One region of the Peribacillus phoenicis genome, then DNA from elsewhere that is predicted to be linked to it. Evidence: predicted binding sites of a transcription regulator. Region 1 holds the regulator's gene; the other holds the start of a gene.
The links. The regulator LexA, encoded in region 1, represses DNA repair genes until DNA is damaged. The targets are predictions, from matches to a motif close to CGAACATATGTTCG.

Region 2: the regulator LexA is predicted to act here: its motif matches at 1,996-2,009, upstream of addB (helicase-exonuclease AddAB subunit AddB).

Annotation. Positions count from the first base shown of each region.
Region 1 covers NZ_JBDFMF010000001.1:1,677,688-1,685,265, reverse strand. Annotated here, with positions in the region: gene tkt (transketolase) at 1-1,046, opposite strand, end outside; gene ABC374_RS08155 (DUF896 domain-containing protein) at 1,270-1,503, opposite strand; gene ABC374_RS08150 (YneB family resolvase-like protein) at 1,569-2,225, opposite strand; gene yneA (cell division suppressor protein YneA) at 2,245-2,556, opposite strand; gene lexA (transcriptional repressor LexA) at 2,712-3,335, shown strand; gene ABC374_RS08135 (glucosaminidase domain-containing protein) at 3,561-4,175, opposite strand; gene ABC374_RS08130 (esterase/lipase family protein) at 4,902-6,434, opposite strand; gene ABC374_RS08125 (helix-turn-helix transcriptional regulator) at 7,208-7,432, opposite strand; gene ABC374_RS08120 (LexA family protein) at 7,567-7,578, shown strand, end outside.
Region 2 covers NZ_JBDFMF010000001.1:900,372-907,949, reverse strand. Annotated here, with positions in the region: gene addB (helicase-exonuclease AddAB subunit AddB) at 1-1,867, opposite strand, end outside; gene lepB (signal peptidase I) at 2,059-2,622, opposite strand; gene ABC374_RS04545 (TVP38/TMEM64 family protein) at 2,656-3,270, opposite strand; gene ABC374_RS04540 (YhjD family protein) at 3,559-3,930, shown strand; gene ABC374_RS04535 (ComEC/Rec2 family competence protein) at 5,355-6,194, shown strand; gene ABC374_RS04530 (DUF3006 domain-containing protein) at 6,195-6,413, shown strand; gene ABC374_RS04525 (competence protein ComK) at 6,461-7,024, opposite strand; gene ABC374_RS04520 (IDEAL domain-containing protein) at 7,345-7,578, shown strand, end outside.

The sequences.
Region 1 (7,578 bases):
TAGACCGGAATTTCCTGATCCCATTCAGCAGGCAGTTCACCTTTGATGGCCAGCTCCAATTGCTGTGCTAACTCAGGATGTGCTTCTTTGTAATTTTTGAACAATTCATTCCAAGCTTCTTCTTTTTGAGCGCCAGCATCAACAACAGCTTCATTGAAGTGTGAATACACTTCTTCCGGAACATGGAAGTCCTCTTCGAATGTCCATTTATATGCTTCTTTTGTCAATTTAAGCTCATCTGCACCAAGCGGAGCGCCGTGAACAGCGGATTTACCTGAACGGTTTGGTGAACCGTAACCAATAACCGTTTTCACTTCGATTAATGTTGGGCGTGCATCGTCGGTTTTCGCTTCTTCAATCGCTTTAGCAATTTCCTGAAGATCATTGCCATCCTCAACGCGGATATATTGCCATCCATAAGATTTGAACCGGTCTGCTACGCTTTCACTAAATGATTGACTTAAGTCGCCGTCAAGGGAAATATCATTAGAATCATATAAAACAACAAGTCTTCCGAGTTGTAGATGTCCAGCTAATGAAGCGGCTTCTGCAGAAACACCTTCCATTAAATCTCCATCTCCACAAATGCTATATGTATAATGATCGACCACATTATAAGAATCGCGGTTATAGCTTTCTGCCAAGTGACGTTCAGCCATTGCCATTCCGACTGCCATTGCGATACCTTGTCCAAGCGGCCCGGTAGTTGCATCTACACCAGCCGTATGTCCGAATTCAGGATGTCCTGGAGTTTTACTGCCCCATTGACGGAAGCTTTTCAAATCATCGATAGATAAGCCATAGCCCGATAAATGAAGAAGGCTGTATAACAGCATAGAACCATGTCCAGCTGAAAGAACAAAGCGATCTCTATTAAACCAATCTGGATTTTTCGGGTTATGGTTCATATATTCGGTCCATAGTTTATACGCCATCGGCGCTGCCCCCATTGGCATACCTGGATGGCCGGAATTAGCCTTTTCAATTGCATCAATTGATAATGTACGAATCGTATTGATAGAAAGTGCATCTAATTTATCTAACATATTGTAAAAACATCCCTTCCTGTAATGTACCTCTTTATATTATAGTGACAAGCATAATATCACAACTAAAATCACTATTTACTGCCTCAATATTAAAATTTTCTAGAAATAAGAGAAGCCCCCTATTTAGATTAAACTAAATAGGAGAATACATACATGCATGCACTCCCTTTTTACTCCTAAATGCTAATAGGATCCTCGTTCCATGAGAGGAATTCAAGCATTAATGTAAGTTTCTTTTTTCTTTTATATTTTTTATCTTTTGAGGAGTGACGTCATTACCTTCTGGATCAACGACTTTCACATGCTCCAACGTATCGGTCATGGACTTTCTGAATGTTTCCAAATACTCACTTCTCAATTGGGTTTGCTCTTTCGCCTCAACTTCCGTCAAACCTTCAGTCTTTGCCTTTTTAGAAAGTTCATTAATACGGGTTATTTTTTCTTTTGATAACATAATTTCGCTCCTTCATAATCTCCGGATATTGTCATGGTATTAAAAAAAAAGCGAAATTACAAGTTCTAAGATTGACTTTCCTTTTTATTCAGTTGATGTTCGAGAAAACGCCTGTTCACAGTAGCCTTGGAAACATTGTATCCAAAGCCCCTTAAAGTGGCTGCGATTTCTGCAAATGTCAATCCATTGGCCCGAAGTTTAATAATTTCTTCAATAGGAATTTCCATACGGTCCCTTCCAGTGGAATTCCTTTGATTCTGAAGGTTTTTTTGAGGACGGTACCCTTTTTCAACGGCTCTTATCATCCCGCGCTTTATTTTAAGATTATGTAGTTTCCTTTGGTATTCTTCTACAATACCGACTATCTGGATGACCATGGCATCCGAATCCGATAACTCAAGCTCCCCGTCATGTGAGAGCGTATAAATTTTCACATCTTCTTTAAGGATGACATGGAAAAGGGCTATTTTGGCATTCCCTCTTCCCAGCCTTGTTTCATCTTGAATTAATAGTACTTCAGCTTCTTTAGTTTTAAATAGTTCGAGCATGTCAAAAATGCCATCCCGATTCAACTCATAACCACTTGCCTGCTCTTTTATTATGGAAATGACTTCAACATCCATCTTTTCTGCCAATTTGACTAATTCATCTTCCTGCCTTGCCAATGATGTTTCCTGTGACTCTTTTTCTGTGCTTACCCTACAATAGATTACCGCCTTCATAATACCCTACCTTCACTACTTACTGCTCACTGGCCAAATTCTGGACAAGTTCTTCCCCTTTAACCGGTATGACGATGACTTGACCAGGTTTAATTGAATCCGCCCTGACTCCATTATGCTCTTCTATCCAACCAATGAATTCTTTTTTTGTCAAATTTGCTTCTTCATATTCTTCGGCAATTCCCCATAGGGTATCACCCTCACTTACTTCTATAGAAAGGAAATCCTTTTTTGGATCATTGTTCAATGTACAAGAGAATAAAATTGAAAAGATGAATACTGATCCCGCTAATAGAATCGTATAAATATAATTTTTGTATAAATTTTTCATAAATATCCCTCCAAAGCGAATGTTCGTTCGTATGTTATGGTCAAATTATAATACGAACGTTTGTTTCAGTCAACAACAAAATTCGAACTTATGTTTGTATAGAGTTGGGGGTCATGCTATAATGTAGCAAAGAACATTGGGGAAGAGGTGCACAAATGACTAAACTATCAAAACGGCAGCAAGATATTCTTGATTTCATTAAAGAAGAGGTCCGCCAAAAAGGGTATCCACCTTCCGTACGGGAGATTGGCGAAGCAGTGGGACTTGCTTCAAGTTCAACAGTACACGGACATTTATCACGCCTGGAAAGCAAAGGCCTGATTAGACGTGACCCAACCAAGCCAAGGGCCATTGAAATAATGAATTTGGAGGAAGCGAACAATATTCCCAAAGTCAATGTCGTGAACGTGCCGTTACTTGGAAAAGTAACAGCGGGAATGCCGATAACGGCCATTGAAAACATAGAAGAATACTTTCCGCTTCCCGAAAGCATGGTTCCGCATGATGACCATGTATTCATGCTGGAAATCATGGGTGAAAGTATGATCGAAGCAGGAATTCATGATGGGGATTATGTCATCGTGAAACAACAAAGCAATGCCAATAATGGAGATATCGTCGTGGCCATGACGGAAGATGATGAAGCCACTGTAAAACGATTCTTTAAGGAACCGGATTACATAAGGCTTCAGCCTGAGAACTCAAATATGGAACCAATTATTTTACGAGATGTTTCGATACTTGGAAAAGTAATAGGCTTATATAGACAAATACACTAAAAGCGCTAACCGCGCTTTTTTTGTTTGTTTAATCTATGTCCCGAATTCTCTCAATATGCATATGGAAGATTAGATATTGACATATTTTTTAATAGAATCAAGTTTTCATGGAAATTTAAACATCCTTTATTACGAATGGAAGTTATACGCTCGCCTAATATGTACTTTGGTAACAATCTGATTACAATAAAAAAGAGAGCTTTAACTACCGCTCCCAGTTAAAATTCACTTCACTCGTAATCTTTGGTTCACTTTAATGAGGTTAAGATCGACCAAACCGTTCCACTGTTGAATCTGCACTTGTGTAGAACCGTATGCTTTTGCAAGCGCAGAGACGGTATCCCCTTTTTGGACAATATGATAAACCTCTTCAATGCTTGCATCATATTTTGTTAAATCGCTTGTTTCGATAAGGTTCACCAGTTTTTCAATATATTTGGGATCCGAGGCGTACCCCGCATCGAATATTGCTTTGAGTGCTTTTCTATAATCTTTTTCTCCAATGACAGCTGTATAAAGACTTCTATTCCATGAAGTCCCCTTTACATATAAATTGGCGAGATCTCGAAGACTTTCTTCCCAAGATGGGTATTTTCTGAATTTGTTCCATACTTGAACGGGCACACCATTGACATATTCCATTGTTTGAATAATGACTGACTCACCCTTGAAGTCACCTTTTGTACCGAATATATTTTTTCCTTTGCTTGCTAATAAACTTGTCCCATATCCACTCTCCAAACAAGCTTGTGCAATGACAACAGAAGGTAATATTTTAAATTCCTGTTGAATTTTCTGGGCATAGGGAGCAATTTCCTTAATAAATGTTTCCTTGCTCATTAGAACCTCCCACTAATAGGCATTACTTTATTTTTCACTGTTTATCTTCATTCTTATCGTATTCTCCTCTATGAAAAAGGTTACAGCTTGTCCTGCACAAAAAGTTCCGATGTCTGGCTAATTTTTTCATTATAGATTACTTACCTAGAAGTGGATCGCTCCGCGTATTATTTATCCACTTCCCTACCAAACAGGAAAAGCCGTCAATCCATATAATTAAATGGATTGACGGCTTTTTAAGTTGGACACTGAAAACCTTCAAAACTTGTTCATTTCCATTTTCATCAGTCATCGTCATCACTTGGTTTCAGGAATTTTCATGGGCTGGTTTTATGGCTATGCAAACATTGGCAATTATGCTGCACTCAAAACTGGTATTTTGTCTTATAGAGAATCCTATAAAAAGACGGATTAAACCTATACAGGGTATCTCTCGCTGCAATTCAGCAATCTTTTTATTAAACACTAACACCCATGTTAACATCCCATTACACACATCCAAAAAACCCCTTCTCAATTAAGAGAAGGGATCAATTTGTCGGGAAAAGTAAGTTATCCTTTATGTTTTTTACACTCCTGACTAGCCGAGCAGGCTTGGCAGACAGTCGGCGGAAAGGAAGCGGATTTTCTGCAATCGACTGGATCTTTTTTTAAAAGAAAAGACTGTAGGCAAACTTAGAATTTGTCTACAGTCTGATACACTCTCAAAGAAGAGACGGCATTTCACTATTTCTCAATATAGACCGAACGAATCAGCGTCCGGGTTCTTTCAGTACCATACACATTTTTTTCCTTGACATCTATTGTTACATTATAAACACCTGACTTAGGTACTTCTGGAAGGGTGCCAGTAAAATTTTCGGTATCCATTGCCTTAATTGAGCTTTTTTCACTAATTTCATTACCGGTTTCATCTATTAGATGAACCGAAAATGTTGTGCTGATTGGCCTTTTTTTATCATTCATTGGGTTCTTTATTAAAAATTTTGCATCTTTTTGCTTAACTTTACCGGCCATACTTAATGTAATGGGATTCTTTTCGTTAAATTGTGCTGTGAAAAGGTAGGCGTCTTTTGGCGATTTAGTCTTCATTCGCACTTTCCAATCACCAATTTCAAGGTTGTTTCTATTGAATGATTGGATGGTTACACCATTAAAAAAGGAAGTTTCATTTTTGGCTGAATGAACCTTTAAGGAAGGTGAATACTTTTTATTGGATGGAGAAATCAATTCAATCTCAACATCATTTGAGGCTGTATATATGTTTATATTGCCTGGGGCTGCTTCATTTACATGGAAGCTTTGTTCGATCCAGACATTTTGTTTCAGGACATCACCCAGAACGGTTTGAGCGAGTGCGGTGGTAATGACATCATCTTCAACCCGTTCTTTATAATTGACATTATATTCAGGGATCCCAGCGGTGGAAGTGCTTCTTAAATATGGTTCAATTCTTGAAAATACAGCTGAGCCGACTCGTATATTGTCGTGATCAAAGTTGGGATCTGAAAATAAATGTGTTGCATAGGGTATTTTTGTACTCCATACATTCACTAGACCATCATTTTCCCCATATGAAGATAAATATTGTCCACCCATTGATAAGGCTGATAGAACCGGGCCTCTGTTCATGCCTGCCACAGTGAAATACATGTTTTTACGAGAATTAACGTGGTTATCCGTGACAGAACGAAATTCCGCCATTTTACCAACTTGTAAAGAATAAGTTCCCTCATCTTTTTGACCTAATAGGGAACCAAGCCAGCCTGCATACCAGCTATAAGCCAAATCAGCTAGGTGAGAACCATGATGAGGGGAAGCTAAAGTGATCACCCTTCCAACATATTGGTGTGCTCCATAATGCACTAGAGCCGCTTGGGTATCTGGGCCCCCTTTGCTGTGAGCTATAATATTTACTTTTTCGCCCCCGAAATGGTTACTGATTTCTGCAAGCATTTGAGCTAAAAGCCTTCCATTGGCATATTGGCTCACTGATCCATTTCCAGCTGAATCATGAAGCTGAACAAAAACAGTTTGGTAGCCTGCTTCATACGCTTTGGTATACATATCATTGACACCATGATAATCCGTTTCACCGTACCAGCTGGTTGAACTGCCGTTTTTCCCTTGAACAAACACGATCGGTGGTTTCTTCGTATCAAGATTGGGAGGAATACTTCCAAGAAACCAATCCCCTGGACTGAAAGTTTCGGAAGGAGGCTTTAATTTTCCTGCTGAGGAAATGTCTGGCTTAGCCATAATCAATATGGTTAGAATGAGGACAAGAAAAACGACATAATTGATTACATTCCTTTTCAATTGTTATCTCCTCCAATATCATGTGGAATTTTTCGAACTCATCCTATTATCAACGCCCTCCTTCCAGGCCTTTCATAGCCTTCATTAGTATATATTTGTACTTTTGCATACCATTACCTGCTATCTTCATAAAGATGGGAGAAAAAAACTAGAAGAATTCATAAAAAATGGAGATATAGTATGATGGTTTGCCTTCGATTCGATTATGTATACAGTCATTTTCCATTTATTAAATTATCCTTATGGAGGAAATCCATATATCGAATGCTTTATGTTCACGAAGGAAAAGAGAATAAGCCCTTCTCCTGCAAAGGATATAGGGCTTGACTTTTTTATGATCATCCAAATATTATTCTTCGAATTTGCCACTGTCCAATTGCTCCTATTCATGGTGATTTGAAGTCCATCCTATACATTAAGTAAATTGTTAAAAAAAACTCTTTCACAGCAATTGGCTGTCATTCATAGGGATCTCAGTATCAATCGTCTATTTGGATTTTTAACTCCTTAAAGCCCTTCCCTCAACCCCACATACACGTATTTCACAATGAGAACTGGATAAATGATATCAGGGCTATGCTCGTTCTTCCGATTGTACAATTTGTTTATCTGATTTTCCTTTCCCCTTTTTTTTCACCCTCTTTCGATCATTACTTAAATCTTGCCCCAGGAATGGTTACTTTGGTGAAGAAATGGTTGATAGTCTTGATCCATTAACTACATTTGAAGTGTAGGTGGGGATCAAAAAAAATGATATCGTCGATCGAGAACCCTACACATTCAGCAAACAAATAAGCCTTATCGATTCGCAAAGGAATCTTATATTGCTCATAGTCAATGTAAGTTCTCTTGGCCATCTTCAGCACTTTAGCCATTTCTTCTTGTGTTAAACCTTTATACTTCCTCGCTTGTTTAAGTGTGAACTTAACGTTTGTCATATCTTGTCACCACCTATCTAAAAAAATAATATCACACTTGAAGTATAGTTACCAACAATTTTTCGCAAAATTCACGCACTTTAAGTTTACTCATTTTCACTCATGGTGTATATTCAAGTAAGAGGTGAAGAAATATGCACATTGGT
Region 2 (7,578 bases), 780 kb from region 1:
CTGAAAATATTCCGTCAGATACAGCTTTTCCTGGCAGAACCCCTTCGTTCAGGCCGATAACAAAAGCTGTCTTCACATCATCCAGGCGGGATAAATCTAGGCTGGCGACCAATACTTGGTCAATTGCCGGCGGTACCAAAGAAAATTCAAGAGATTCCAGACCAGCTTCAATGATTACCGCAAACTGTTTCATGGAAAGCTCTTCCCCGCTCAGCAGTTCAACGAATTGGTCCAATAGGTCGACAACCGCATTCCAAGTTTGCTCATGCTCTCTTGCCGATACCAAATCACCTGCTTCTTCTGCCTCCAGTTTCAGCTTTTCCAATTTTTCAGGTACATGCAATTCTTCAAGATATAGATAAAGGGCTTCACACAATTCCCTGCCATTAGCAGCTTTTTTAACACGTTTTGAGAGCTTCAAGATGGGCTCGGTAAATAATTGCTTCATCTCATTCAACTCTTGCTCAAGCTTCATTTCCTTATCCGTTTGGTTCCGGTCCTCGAGTTCCAGGCCGCGGAATCGCCTGTAGGTCCAACGATCTTTGGACGTCCACCTGCTTCCTTTAATGCCGCGGGCCAGCACATAGTTCTCCAGCTTATCTACCTGTTCGCGCATCCTATCGTGATTTTTTTGCAGCGGAAATAGAAGCTCCGTCTTGATTGCACGAAATACCGGCTCATAACGCCAATAGCCATTGATGATCTCCAAAGTGGAACGAATCAGTTCAATCAGAGGATGATTCAGCATCGTCCGTTTGGAATCGACGAACAAGGGTATTTGATAATCCCGAAAAACGGTTTGTAAAATATCTGCGTATGCTTCCCCATTACGGACTAAAATCGCAATATCACGGAAGCGGTGCTGTTTCTGTCTGACCAGCGACAAGATGTCCCGGGCAACTCCCTCAATCTCAGCTCTGCGGTTAACTGCCTGGGCGATCGTTACATCAGGTGACTGCTCAAACGTTTGTGCAGGACGAATGGCAAAATAAGTTTCCAGATGATTCAGCCCTGGACTCTTTCCAAACCTTTCCGTCCCTTTTAAGATTCGATCTTCTGAAATCGGTATGCCATTCCTCAATCCAGCCTGATAAAGGTGATGATAAAGATTTCCCGTTTGCCTGAACAGCTGCAAATCATCCGGTGCATATTGCCTGTAGGGCTGATCTAACGTCAGTGAGATCGTTACACTCCTGCACAACTTCATCATTTCTTCCACAATCAATAATTCCTGTGGAGTTAAGCTATAAAAACCATCGATGTATATATCCGCATTCCTTATATATGAAGACTCTGGCATTTTCTCGATCAGCAAAGTGAAGTAGTCTTCGGAGTCTAAATATTTGTTGACCATTTCATCCTCAAAAGCCTGATAGACCAATTCAAGATCATGCAGTTTATCCTGAATGCCGCTGCCGGCCTGTGAGGTTTCTGCCAAATAGTTTTGAATGTCATCAGGCTGGATGCAATACTGCTTGAATTCAGCCAGCATTAGCTCCATCTGTGCAATGAACCCCTGCTTATCAGCAGATCGACGAAACATCTTTAACTCTTCCTTTTTATCATCCATGATCTTCCGTATCAACATATTGACGCCGACACTGTCCAAATGCAGCCGGCTCATCCCCCCGGTTTCCTGAAGGACTCGCCATGCAAGCCTGCTAAAACTGAAAACCTGTGTCCGGATCATTCCGGCAAGGCCTGGTGTTTTAATTAGTTTATATTCAGATAGAAACGTCATCTGATCAGGAACGAGGTAGATAATTGGATTTCCTTCGGGATCTTCTGCCAATTTGGAGCGGATTTCGTCCAATATATTCGAAGTTTTCCCTGCACCCGATCTTCCCAGTAAAAAACGGAGTGACATCTCTTTTTCCCCCTTACAACATAATATCTAGACCCATCATACCAGAAATACTTTCGTCTCTATGACTAGGTTTCTGTTTCCAATTAGATTTACTTTCTATTATTTTACCGTTTCCCTTCAAAAAACACCAATCGTACGTTCGCATTTTTCCCCCAAAAGAAAAAGCCCACATAATTTTTGGGCTTCCACAATCATTCACCTGTAAATTTAAAATTGAAATCATTGACCGGCCAATATCGAACATCCACTTTACCGACAACATTTTCAACCGGTATATAACCAAAGTGACGGCTGTCAGCACTTTCAAGACGGTTATCACCCATGACAAAAAGCTTGCCCTCCGGAACTTTGGTCATGTCCGTCAATTCTTTTAATGTAAAATCACCCGTAAAATCCTGTTCTGGGAAACCTTCCTTGAATTTCTCAAGATAAGGCTCATCCACTTTCTCACCATTTACGTAAAGCCAATCATCTTTATAACGAATTCGGTCACCTGCAATCCCTATAACTCGCTTAACATAATCTTCTTGTGAATTCGCATGAAAAACAATAATGTCAAAACGGTTGATATCATGAATCTGGTAATTGATTTTATTCACGACAAGTTTATTTCCATCTTCAAGGGTCGGCTGCATCGACTTCCCTTCAACATCATAGCTTGAAAAGAGAAATGTACGGATTAAGATGTAAATAACAAAAGCTATCATCGCTGGTTTTATCCAATCGGATAAAGAATTCTTGTTTGTTTTTTCCATCTAGTTCAACCCCTACTGCATTTATATATTAATTTATTGTCCTTCTTCTCTCTTCATGCTTTTATTTAACCTGACTTCCAGTCTTTTACCTACATACCATAGGATAAAGATGACGATTCCGATAATGATCGTTCGCACAGGTTTATGAATCAATGATACTAAATCGTAACCTACGAAGCTAATCGTAAAAATCATCACCGCTTTCCCACCCACTACTGCAAGTCCATATTGCAGCATACTGACTTTTGAAAGTCCTGCCACGATATTAACGATAGCCGAAGGTGTAAAAGGGAAGCAGAGTAATATGAACAAAGGACCGAATCCATGGCTCTCAACCCAAACCATCAGCCTCTGCACCTGTTTATGCTTTTGCAAAAATCGGAAAAACCTCATTTGACCATATCTTCTAATAATCCAAAAGATCAAAAAAGACCCTGCTACCGCACCAATCCAAGAAAATAAAAATCCCCACCAGAGACCAAAAGCCGTTGCATTAGCAAGCACGAACACCACTAAGGGCAAAAAAGGCAAAAAAGCTTCCAGCATCGGCAGCAAGATCCCAGGAATTGGACCGAATGAGCGATATTGCTGAATAAGTGCCGATATATGATCAAGTGTAAACCACTCACGTATAGTATCCAAATCCATAATTATCTCCCTCGACATGCTGCCATCATTGCAGCATAAACTTATTAAAAACTGTTTATTTTAGATATATCACTTTCCCCTGAAATTGCAAGAATTATTATCCATATATCTTCATACTTTCCCTATCTCCGGAAAACATAATCTTGTTAACGAATATTTCTTGATTTATCAAAACTGCTTGCAAATACACTGAAAATACATTAGGATAAAAATAGAACACACGTTCTTATTTTACGGAATATACATACTATTATTAAAAACGCGCTATTTTAGAAAGGGGCGGTCATGATGACCCGCATTCCAGAAGATGACCGAAATATGATTGAAAAAGCCATCTACCTCCCTATGGTTATTACAGTCTTAAACCGGGATCTCAAGGTCATCGAAATTAGTCCGTTTAAATTAAAAAGGCCCTATTCGGAGCTAGTCGAACATATTTTAAAAGTGGTTCAAGACGAACTTGCCGAGGTACGGCGCTATTTGCGCAAGGAGAATATTAAGGTTAGTGAAATCAAACGCGATGAATCCTTCACGATGTATTGTTTTTTATATAAAGGATACGAGGAACATCATAATTATTTCAATCCCCGCCTTCGCAACAAAACAGAAGACTTGTTATGTCATTACTTTTTCGAAAAAAACCACCGTTCAAGGAATTAGCGGGTACAGGCAACCTCCGTAAATGTTTGTGTCCATGAATGTGGATGTTTGGAGCCTTAGATCATCCAATATCTTATATGAGAAAGTTACGCTTAATCAGTCAATATAGGAATTATCGTAACGGAATGTTTCGGTTAAGAATAAGCTGATAATGTTTTTTATTTAAAACTTTATCAGCAAATGATATTCCATCGAGTGAATTTGATTTTCTGATTGAACTACACTCTGTAAATGCTTCTTGATTAATTGCTAAACATATTTAATTATATCCAATCATAGCAACATTTCACTAATATATGGTGTACAATCTATTAGATCTAATTGGAATAGCAGAAAGTATTTTGTCTAAACACAGTATATTGCACCGATTTTCATTTTCAAAACTTTTGTTAAAGGGATTTATCCAGAAGAAACACATAACAAAGAAGACGGAAAGTACAGGCCTCCCGAAGAGTTAGCTGAAAGAGATAATAAGGGTTACATAGAGACAGAAATTATACATATAAATCTTCGTACCCTTATATTGATTTACGGCAATACGCTTTAAATAATGATATACGGGTGCTGTGAAGTGCAGTCCAAATAAAGACGGGGGAAATTATGAAAAAGAGCAGCCTTATAATGAATTCTATACTTGGATATATTGCACTAGGAGTATTCGTTATTGGTTATATTAGAAGTATACCGGTATATAACTATATAATTCTAGGTTTTGAAGTAGATTACATTATTCTTACATTAGGAACGTCTTTCATTTTTGGATATATATATTACCTTGAGAAGCAATTAAAGGTCCCCCAAAAGGCACTTTTTATTGGGAGAGCATGTTTTTTTATCACTTTAATAGGTAGTTTCATTTTAGAAGTGATTTGAATTCAGCATTCTCCCCCCCTCTATTTCTGAACCATTTGAGAGAAGAAGACTGTACACATTCCAGTAACTTTATGATACCTACACTTAAACTGTGTGCAGCTAACTTCTACAAATTAGAAAATTACTGTAAAAATGCTCTATCCTAAGGAAGCAAAAGAGGAACTGTTTGTATATCGATGGTTTTTCAAAGAAGGCTCTGAAACATAAAAAAGAAACTTAAGATTTAATGGATGAGTTATTTGAAGATTAATTCTGATGCCCTTCTCATATGAGAAGGGCTTTTGGTTGTGACTTTTGCTAAAGTAAACATTGATATGAATGATCGTATGAAAGAATCATTCCATCATCCGCCTGTAGAATATCATCTTCTCCATATTGAAAACTCAGGTACATTCCCCTTCTTCACCAGCGACAATTCCCCATAAATACCCAGGACCATTTTACCTAACCACGATTCTGACACCCGCTTCATTTTTTTATCACAAAGAAAATTATGTCCAAATACCCATTTTTCGATTTACACATGGTAAATTATTATTTGGAGGGGAAAAATGAAAAAAATAAATATTCTACTGGTTGCTGTTCTTGTTTTGTCTTTATTTACTGGACTTAAAACAACTGAGGCAGCCTCAAATGTAAAGGTACATTTCATCAATGTTGGACAAGGAGATTCCATCCTTATTCAAACCGGTAACGAAAACGTTTTAATTGATGGCGGCGGTAAAGGAAAGGGCGACGAAGTTGTAGCCTACCTAAAAAAACAAAAGGTGAAAACACTTAATGCATTAGTATCCACTCACCCAGATGCGGATCATGTGGGCGGTCTGGCTTATGTGATTAAATCGCTTAATGTAAAATCTGTGTATGCCCCTAAAGTTTCTCATACTACCCAGGCATATAAAGACTTTTTAACTGCTGTTAAGCAGAAGAAGCTTACAATAAAAAAAGCTCAGACTGGCGTGGAAATCAACACTAAAGCTAAGGATAATTCCCTTAAATTCATTGCACCTGTTAAAGAATATGCCAAGTCTGACTTAAATAATTGGAGTGCAGTCCTTTTACTTAAACACGACAAAAAAACATTCTTGTTTACAGGTGATGCTGAAGAAAAATCAGAGACAGATATGCTGGCTAAAAAACTGGTACCAAGTGTGGATGTACTTAAAGTCGGCCATCATGGTGCAAAAACATCAACTAGTTCAGCATTCATTAACAAAACAAAACCGAAATACGCTGTAATCAGTGTAGGAAAAAATGGCTATGGGCATCCTACTTCCACTGTTATAAAACGGTTGAATTCAGTGAAGGCCAAAACTTATCGCACAGATAAATCAGGTAACATTATTTTTACTTCTACAGGTCAGAAAATTACTGTAAAGACGGTGAAATAAATGGTACAAGGAATTATTGACCGCTTCGAAGGAAAGATCGCTGTCGTTGAAATCGATGGTGGTGACATGAAGGATTTTCCTAAAAGCGCTCTCCCAAAGGGAGCAAAAGTAGGAGATATGCTGATTATCGATGGTGATACCATCACCATTTCCAAAGAGGGCACTGAGAAGTTAAGAAAAGAAATTGACGATCTAATGGATGAATTATTTGAAGATTAATTCCTGGGCCCTTCTTTAATAAGAAGGGCTTGCTTTGGTTTGACTGTTTAACGCGGTATATACTTTGACAGTACCTCTGAAGCCTTGACCCCATTTGCTTCGGTGAACAGATAGAATGATTTCCTCTTTGTTTCCTCAATCCTCTGGATCAATTTCGTTTTTAAAAAAGAAGTCCGGTGCAGCTGGTTTTCGAAAGAACTGCATGATACTGCTATATCGATGGTTTGTCTATTCCTGAATGTGATGGTAGTATGTTTGGAATCCAGGCGGTCATAGGATACCACATGCTCATGTGATAACCAGATGCATTGAGGACGCAACGGAGAAGTAGTGGGAAAGAAGAAAATCGAACTGGTCGGATCGATCGCAATAGGCGCTTTATTTGTGATGTTTATAAGCTGTTTTGTGCCTTGCTTGCGTCCTTCATAACTTGACCCGAAGAACTCACAGCTTTTCTTTATTATTTCCAAAGGTTTAAACGGGGATATGAACTCGTCCTCCATTTCAACGATACGGGCATATATTTTACTGCCGTAATTGATTGGCGAAACCATTAATGTATGTGGCGTGATTTCATATTCCTCGATGATTCCCTGATTGTTTTCCTTCATTTTTAATCCACCTCTTCCTCATTGCTAAACACCGCTTTTACTTTACCAAAGCTTATACCCTTAATTGCTTGTACCCTTCCAATCCCCATTGCCGAAGAAAAGTGAATGGAGATAATAAATGTATGTTAAATTACTGACTATAATAGCACAACCCTTGAACATAAAAAGTAAGTTCACAAAAAATTAAAAATTCTTTTATATAGTGGCTTTTTCTTCATCTAAACGACACATTCTCCATTAATATTTAAATTTTTTAAATTTTCAGTTGATTTTATCCACTCAAATCCATATAATAATAAAAAGGGTCAGGGGTGGTAACTTTGAAAAATGAAAAATCTTATTCAGAGTCAGTGAAGTCCTTATCAATGAGCGAAATGAAAAACGATGCCGTGGTTCAGGAAATGTTAATTGATATGATTATTCAGGAAGCCGTCCTTACTACCAAAAAGAATATCCTTGCTAAACAGATCGATGAAGCCTTGGATAAGAAAAACAAACCTTTATTCTTAAAACTAAGTTCTGAAATGAACGTTTTACTAAAACAGTTTGGAAAT